2 regions of the Streptomyces sp. DF42 genome follow, and region 1 is predicted to be linked to the other one. Evidence: riboswitches for the same ligand, from Rfam matches in the RefSeq annotation. Region 1 holds a riboswitch; the other holds the start of a gene.

Region 1 (3,401 bases):
GGCCTGCGACCGGGGATCATCTTCGGCGGGCCGGAATCACCACGGTCGACGAGATCGCCGAGGCGGGCGAGGACGAGCTGGTCCGGCTGCTGGGCAAGGCCCACGGGCACGCGCTGCACGCCATGGCGCTGGCGCAGGACGACCGGCCCGTGGTCGCGGAGCGTGAGACCAAGTCGGTGTCGGTCGAGGACACCTACGACGTGGACATCCACGACCGGCTGAGGGTGGGCCTCGAGGTGCAGCGGCTGGCCGAGCGGTGCGTGCGGCGGCTGCGCGGGGCGGGGCTTTCGGGGCGGACCATCGTGCTCAAGGTGCGCCGCTACGACTTCTCGACACTGACGCGTTCCGAGACGCTGCGGGGGCCCACCGACGATCCGGGGGTGGTGCGGGAGGCGGCCGCCCGGCTGCTGGACATGGTGGACACCACCGGTGGCGTACGACTGCTCGGTGTCGGGGTCAGCGGGCTCGCCGACTACACGCAGGAGGATCTGTTCGCGCAGGCCGCGGGGGAGCGGACGGAGGCGACGGTGGAGGAGACGGCGGACGAACCCGTACCGGAGCAGGAGGCACCCGCCGAGCGGCGCTGGCCCGCGGGGCACGATGTGCGGCATGCCGAGTTCGGGCACGGGTGGGTGCAGGGAAGCGGCCTCGGGCGGGTCACCGTTCGGTTCGAGACGCCCGAGTCGGAGCCGGGGCGGGTGCGGACCTTCCGGACCGACGACCCCGAGCTGGAACAGGCGGAGCCGCTGCCGTTGGTGGCGGCTGGATCCGCGGCTTCCGTGGACGGGGTTCAGTGTTGACGTGCACGTCAGGCGTCGGCGTCCTCCGCGCCGGCGATCCTGCCGAAGGACCGGTCCGGGACCGAGGGAGGAGAGGGAGGAGAGGCGATGTCGAGACCGTAGTGGTGGTAGAGCTGAAGTTCCTGTTCGGGGGAGAGGTGGCGGCCGACCCCGAAGTCGGGGGCATCCTTGATGAGGGAGCGGTCGAAGGGGACGTGGAGGGTGCCCTCGACCAGTTCGCTGGGCTCCAGGGGAACGAAGGCGTCTCGGGAGAACAGGCCGGTGCGTATGGCCGCCCACTCCGGCACGCCCGTCGCGTCGTCGAGATAGACCTCGTCGATGGTGCCGAGCTTGGTGCCGCTGCGGTCGAACGCCTTGCGGCCGATCAGGTTGCGCGGATCGATGTCGGTCTGCACGGGCCCTCCACTTGGTCGCAACTCATTCGTAAGCACTACAAAAGAGCACATCGGGGCAGGTGGCCACTCGAAGGACCTCGTGGTGCGCTCGCTGGTAGGCTGACAGCGGCTGCTGACCCCGTGCGGGAGAGTCCTCCGGACACCACCGGAGGCGCCGAAGGAGCAAATCCTCCCCGGAATCTCTCAGGCTCACGTACCGCGCGGACGAGGTCACTCTGGAAAGCAGGGCGGGTGTCGACGGCTTCCGCTCTCACCGACGGTGAAAGCCGGACATCCTCGGATGGTCCGGTGAAGCTCTCAGGTCGAGATGACAGAGGGGGAGGCCGATCGGGTACCCGCGCCGTGGTACCCCTCGAAGGTCGTGGCAGACCAGGAGGCCTCCGCAAATGACCGCCCATCGCATTCCGCTCTCCGAGCTCGAGAAGGGGATCCCCTTCGAGCAGCGTCACATCGGCCCCGATCATGAGGCTCGGGCCAAGATGCTCGCGCATGTCGGCTACGGCTCCCTGGACGAGCTCACGGCTGCCGCGGTGCCGGATGTGATCAAGAACGCCGACGCCCTGGATCTGCCGGGCGCGCGTACCGAGGCCGAGGTGCTGGCCGAGCTGCGTTCGCTGGCCGATCGCAACCAGGTTCTCGATTCCATGATCGGGCTCGGGTACTACGGGACCTTCACCCCGCCCGTCATCCTGCGCAATGTGATGGAGAATCCCGCCTGGTACACGGCCTACACGCCCTACCAGCCGGAGATCTCGCAGGGGCGCCTCGAAGCCCTGCTGAACTTCCAGACGATGGTCGCCGACCTCACCGGGCTGCCGACCTCCGGTGCCTCGCTGCTCGACGAGGGCACAGCCGCCGCCGAGGCGATGGCGCTGTCCCGGCGCATGGGCAGGAACAAGAAGGGCCTGTTCCTCATCGACGCGGACGTGCTTCCGCAGACCGTCGCCGTGATCGAGACCCGCGCCGAGCCGACGGGCGTGGAGGTCGTGGTCGCCGACCTCAGCGAGGGCGTTCCGGCGGAGATCGCCGGGCGTGAGATCAACGGCGTGCTCGTCCAGTACCCGGGTGCCTCCGGTGCCGTACGCGACATCAAGGCGTTGATCGACCAGGCGCACGAGCTCGGCGCGCTCGTCACCGTTGCCGCCGACCTGCTCGCGCTGACGCTGCTGAAGTCGCCTGGTGAGCTCGGTGCGGACATCGCGGTCGGTACGACGCAGCGGTTCGGTGTGCCGATGGGCTTCGGCGGTCCGCACGCCGGCTACATGGCCGTACACGAGAAGTTCGCGCGCAGCCTGCCCGGCCGGCTCGTGGGTGTGTCCGTGGACGCCGACGGGCACAAGGCCTACCGGCTGGCCCTGCAGACCCGCGAGCAGCACATCCGGCGCGAGAAGGCGACCAGCAACATCTGCACCGCCCAGGTGCTGCTCGCCGTCATGGCCGGTATGTACGCCGTGTACCACGGGCCCGACGGGCTGAGGGGCATCGCGCAGCGCACCCACCGGTACGCCACGATCCTCGCCGCGGGGCTCACCGCCGGCGGTGTCGAGGTCGTGCACGGCTCGTACTTCGACACGCTCACCGCGCTCGTGCCGGGCCGCGCCGCCGAGGTGGTGGCCACCGCACGGGAGAACGGCGTCAATCTCCACCTCGTCGATGCCGACCAGGTGTCGATCGCCTGTGACGAGACCACCGCGCGGGCCCAACTGGGCGCCGTGTGGGCCGCGTTCGGGGTCGAGGGTGACATCGAGGCGCTGGACGCGGCCGCCGGGGAGGCGATTCCGCAGGCTCTGCTGCGCAGTGACGCCTTCCTCACCCACCCCGTCTTCCACCAGCACCGCTCCGAGACCGCGATGCTGCGCTACCTGCGCCGGCTCGCCGACCGCGACTACGCGCTCGACCGCGGCATGATCCCGCTGGGCTCCTGCACCATGAAGCTCAACGCGACCACGGAGATGGAGCCGGTCACCTGGCCCGAGTTCGGGCAGCTGCACCCGTTCGCGCCCGCCGAGCAGGCGCAGGGGTACCTCACGCTCATCCGTGAGCTGGAGGAGCGGCTCGCCGAGGTCACCGGATACGACAAGGTGTCGCTGCAGCCCAACGCCGGTTCGCAGGGCGAGCTGGCCGGGCTGCTCGCCGTCCGCGGATATCACCGGGCCAACGGGGACGAGCAGCGGACCGTGTGTCTGATCCCGTCCTCCGCGCACGG
Region 2 (3,401 bases), 5.2 Mb from region 1:
CAGCTCCTTGACCCGGTCGATGGCGATCTGCTCGGCGACGTCGACGTGCTCGCAGCCGCCGTAGTAGCGGCGGCCGGGGTAGCCCTCCGCGTACTTGTTGGTGAGGACCGAGCCCTGGGCCTCCATGACGGCGGCCGGCGCGAAGTTCTCGGACGCGATCATCTCGAGGGTGGACTGCTGCCGGTGCAGCTCGGCGTCGACCGCGGCGGCGATCTCCGGGTCGAGCTCGTGCAGGGAAGTGTTCAGTACGGACATGCGTCTACGGCTCCTCAGCCGGCGTTCTGGGCGGTGTACTCGTCGGCGGAGAGCAGGTCGCCCGGCTCGTCCGTGACGCGGACCTTGAAGAGCCAACCGCCTTCGAACGGGGCCGAGTTCACCAGGGACGGGTCGTTCACCACGTCCTCGTTGATCTCGGTGATCTCACCGGTGACGGGGGAGTACAGGTCGCTGACCGACTTGGTCGACTCCAGTTCGCCGCAGGTCTCGCCCGCGGTCACGGCGGAGCCCACCTCGGGAAGCTGGGCGTAGACGACATCGCCGAGCGCGTTGGCCGCGAACTCCGTGATGCCGACCGTCGAGACGCCGTCCTCGGCGACCGACAGCCACTCGTGCTCCTTGCTGTAGCGCAGTTGCTGGGGGTTGCTCATGGCCTGAATTCTCCTGTACGCGAGGGAGTGCTGATGAATGGGTGACTGCTGGATACGCGTGTGAGCAGGGAGGATGTGCGCGGGGTCACGTCCGTGGACGGGCCGCCCACCGCCCAGTTTCTACTTCTGGCGCTTGTAGAACGGCAGCGCCACGACCTCGTACGGTTCGTGACTGCCCCGGATGTCCACGCCCACCCCGGGCGCGCCAGGGGCCGCGTGCGCCGCGTCGACGTACGCCATCGCGATCGGCCGGCCCAGCGTGGGGGAGGGCGCACCGGAGGTGACCTCGCCGATCACTTCACCGCCGGCCACGACCGGGTACCCGGCGCGCGGGACCCGGCGGCCCTCGGCGACCAGGCCGACCAGGACGCGCGGCGGGTTCGACTCGGCGCGTGCGGCGGCCTCCCGCAGGGCCTCGCGGCCCACGAAGTCGCCCTCCTTCTCGAACTTCACCACCCGTCCGAGCCCGGCGTCGAAGGGCGTGAGCGAGGTGGACAGCTCGTGCCCGTACAGCGGCATGCCCGCCTCCAGGCGCAGGGTGTCCCGGCAGGACAGCCCGCAGGGGACAAGGCCGACGGGCGCTCCGGCCTCCGTGAGCGCCTGCCACAGCTTCTCCGCGTCACCGGGGGCGACGAACAGCTCGAAGCCGTCCTCGCCGGTGTAGCCGGTGCGCGCGACGAGGGCCGGGACGCCGGCGACGGTGCCGGGCAGGCCGGCGTAGTACTTCAGGGCGTCGAGGTCGGCGTCGGTGAGGGACGAGAGGATGCCCGCGGCCTCGGGGCCCTGCACGGCGATGAGCGCGTACGCGTCACGGTCGTCGCGCACCTCGGCGTCGAAGCCGGCGGCCCGCTCGACGAGCGCGTCCAGCACCACCTGGGCGTTGGAGGCGTTGGCGACGACCAGGTATTCACTCTCGCCGAGCCGGTAGACGATCAGGTCGTCGAGGATGCCGCCGTCGGCCCGGCAGATCATGGTGTAGCGGGCGCGGCCGACGCCGACGGAGGCGATGTTGCCGACCAGGGCGAAGTTCAGGAGCTGGGCGGCCTGCGGGCCGGTCACGGCGATCTCACCCATGTGGGAGAGGTCGAAGAGTCCGGCCTTCGTGCGTACGGCGAGATGCTCGTCGCGCTCGGAGCCGTAGCGCAGGGGCATGTCCCAGCCGGCGAAGTCGGTCATCGTCGCACCGAGGGAACGATGCAGGGCGTCGAGCGCGGTACGACGGATGTGGGTACTGCTCATCGGACGGTCGTCTCCCAGGGCATAGCGGGACAGGCGAGGGCATTCCTCCCCATCTGTCATCGGAACCTGAGAGGTTCGCCATGACCGCTCGCGGCATGGCTTGCACCGTGGGTGGGGCCACCGGGAAACGGCGGCCCGCTTTTCAGATGTGCCTCGCCCGCGCGGTAACGGGGCCTGAGAGATTCAAGGGAGGGACTTGCTCCTTCGGCGCCCCAGCGACTTGGTGCTGGGGACTCTCCCGCGCGGATTCAAACGGCCGGTATGCAGTTGGCGCGCACATCATCGCACGCCGGGTCCGCGGGTGGCAGGCCGGATCTGCTCCTCCCTTTGTAACTGGCTTGTGGCAAGGCGATCACGAAAACACGAGACACCGCGCATTACCTTCTCTTTACACTCGAAGGGCAGGGGACTCCGTACCCGGCCCCAGGGGAGGACGATCACGGTGGACAGGACCACGGCGTACGCCACGAGCACGGCCGTCGCGCTGCCCGAGCAGCCCGCGGCCCCGGCCCGGGAGGCGTGCGGCATCCGGCCGGAACCCGTGGTCCGCGATCTGCGCGACCGCTCGGGGCGCAGCCCGCACGCCCTGCTCTTCGGCCCCCGCGACCTCGTCGTGATCACCGGCCTGCCCGGCAGCGGCAAGTCCACGCTGATGGAGCGCGCGGTGCGCGGCGTCCGTATCGACTCCCAGGACGCCCGCGACCGCTGGGACGCCCGCGCCTCCCGCTTCCTGCCGTACGCGGTCTACCGCCCCCTCGTCCGGCTCGCCCACTACGCCGGACTGCACCGCGCCCTGCGCGGCGGCGAGGGCGTCGTCGTGCACGACTGCGGCACGCAGGCCTGGGTGCGCGGCTGGCTGGCCCGCGAGGCCCGGCGCCGCGGCGGCCTCCTGCATCTGGTGCTGCTCGACGTCACGCCCGGCGCGGCGCTTCGGGGGCAGCGCGACCGCGGCCGCGGCGTCTCCCGCTACGCGTTCCTGCGTCACCGCACGGCGGCGGGCCGGCTGATCCGCGCGGTGGAGCGGGGCGATCTGCCCGAGGGCGTCGGCTCGGCGGTGCTGCTGGACCGGGACGCGGCGGACGTACTGCGCAGGATCGGCTTCACGGGCTGACCCCTTTGTCCGTCCCACCCGCTAGCCTTTCCGGTCACAGCAGTGGTCATCAGCAGGCAGTGGTTCTCAGCAGGCGGTCGGACACAGATGGACTTCCCTCCAGCGGATCTCCCCGCGGACTTTCCCGTACAGGCGCACCCCCATCCGCACGGCGGATGGCCAGGCAACGAACTGGAGGAGGTGCTGTCGGCCTCCCTCGGCATGCCCTCGGCGGGCGGCCGGATCATCGAGGTGCTCGGACGCAGCTTCGTCTGGGTCCCGCTGCCCGGCGGCGGCGGCCCGCACAGCGGCCCCCTCGACCTGCCGACGCTGGAGATCGAGGGCCAGGCCTATGTCCCGGTCTTCAGCTCAGAGGAGCAGTTCCGCCAGGTCGTCGGCTCCCACATGTCGTACACGATCGCCCC

What was found. A riboswitch is a leader RNA that binds a small molecule or an ion and turns the genes downstream of it on or off. The one in region 1 is predicted to bind glycine.
Region 2: it holds a riboswitch for glycine, as region 1 does, so the genes downstream of both, gcvT (glycine cleavage system aminomethyltransferase GcvT) here and gcvP (aminomethyl-transferring glycine dehydrogenase) in region 1, are expected to answer to the same signal.

What each region holds. Positions count from the first base shown of each region.
Region 1 covers NZ_CM177859.1:1,568,118-1,571,518, reverse strand. The annotation lists gene ACYUED_RS07115 (DNA polymerase IV) at 1-800, shown strand, start outside; gene ACYUED_RS07110 (PRC-barrel domain-containing protein) at 809-1,195, opposite strand; glycine riboswitch at 1,309-1,404, shown strand; gene gcvP (aminomethyl-transferring glycine dehydrogenase) at 1,582-3,401, shown strand, end outside.
Region 2 covers NZ_CM177859.1:6,726,762-6,730,162, forward strand. The annotation lists gene glyA (serine hydroxymethyltransferase) at 1-255, opposite strand, end outside; gene gcvH (glycine cleavage system protein GcvH) at 270-647, opposite strand; gene gcvT (glycine cleavage system aminomethyltransferase GcvT) at 768-1,886, opposite strand; glycine riboswitch at 1,930-2,038, opposite strand; glycine riboswitch at 2,039-2,137, opposite strand; gene ACYUED_RS30975 (AAA family ATPase) at 2,323-2,997, shown strand; gene ACYUED_RS30980 (enhanced serine sensitivity protein SseB) at 3,085-3,401, shown strand, end outside.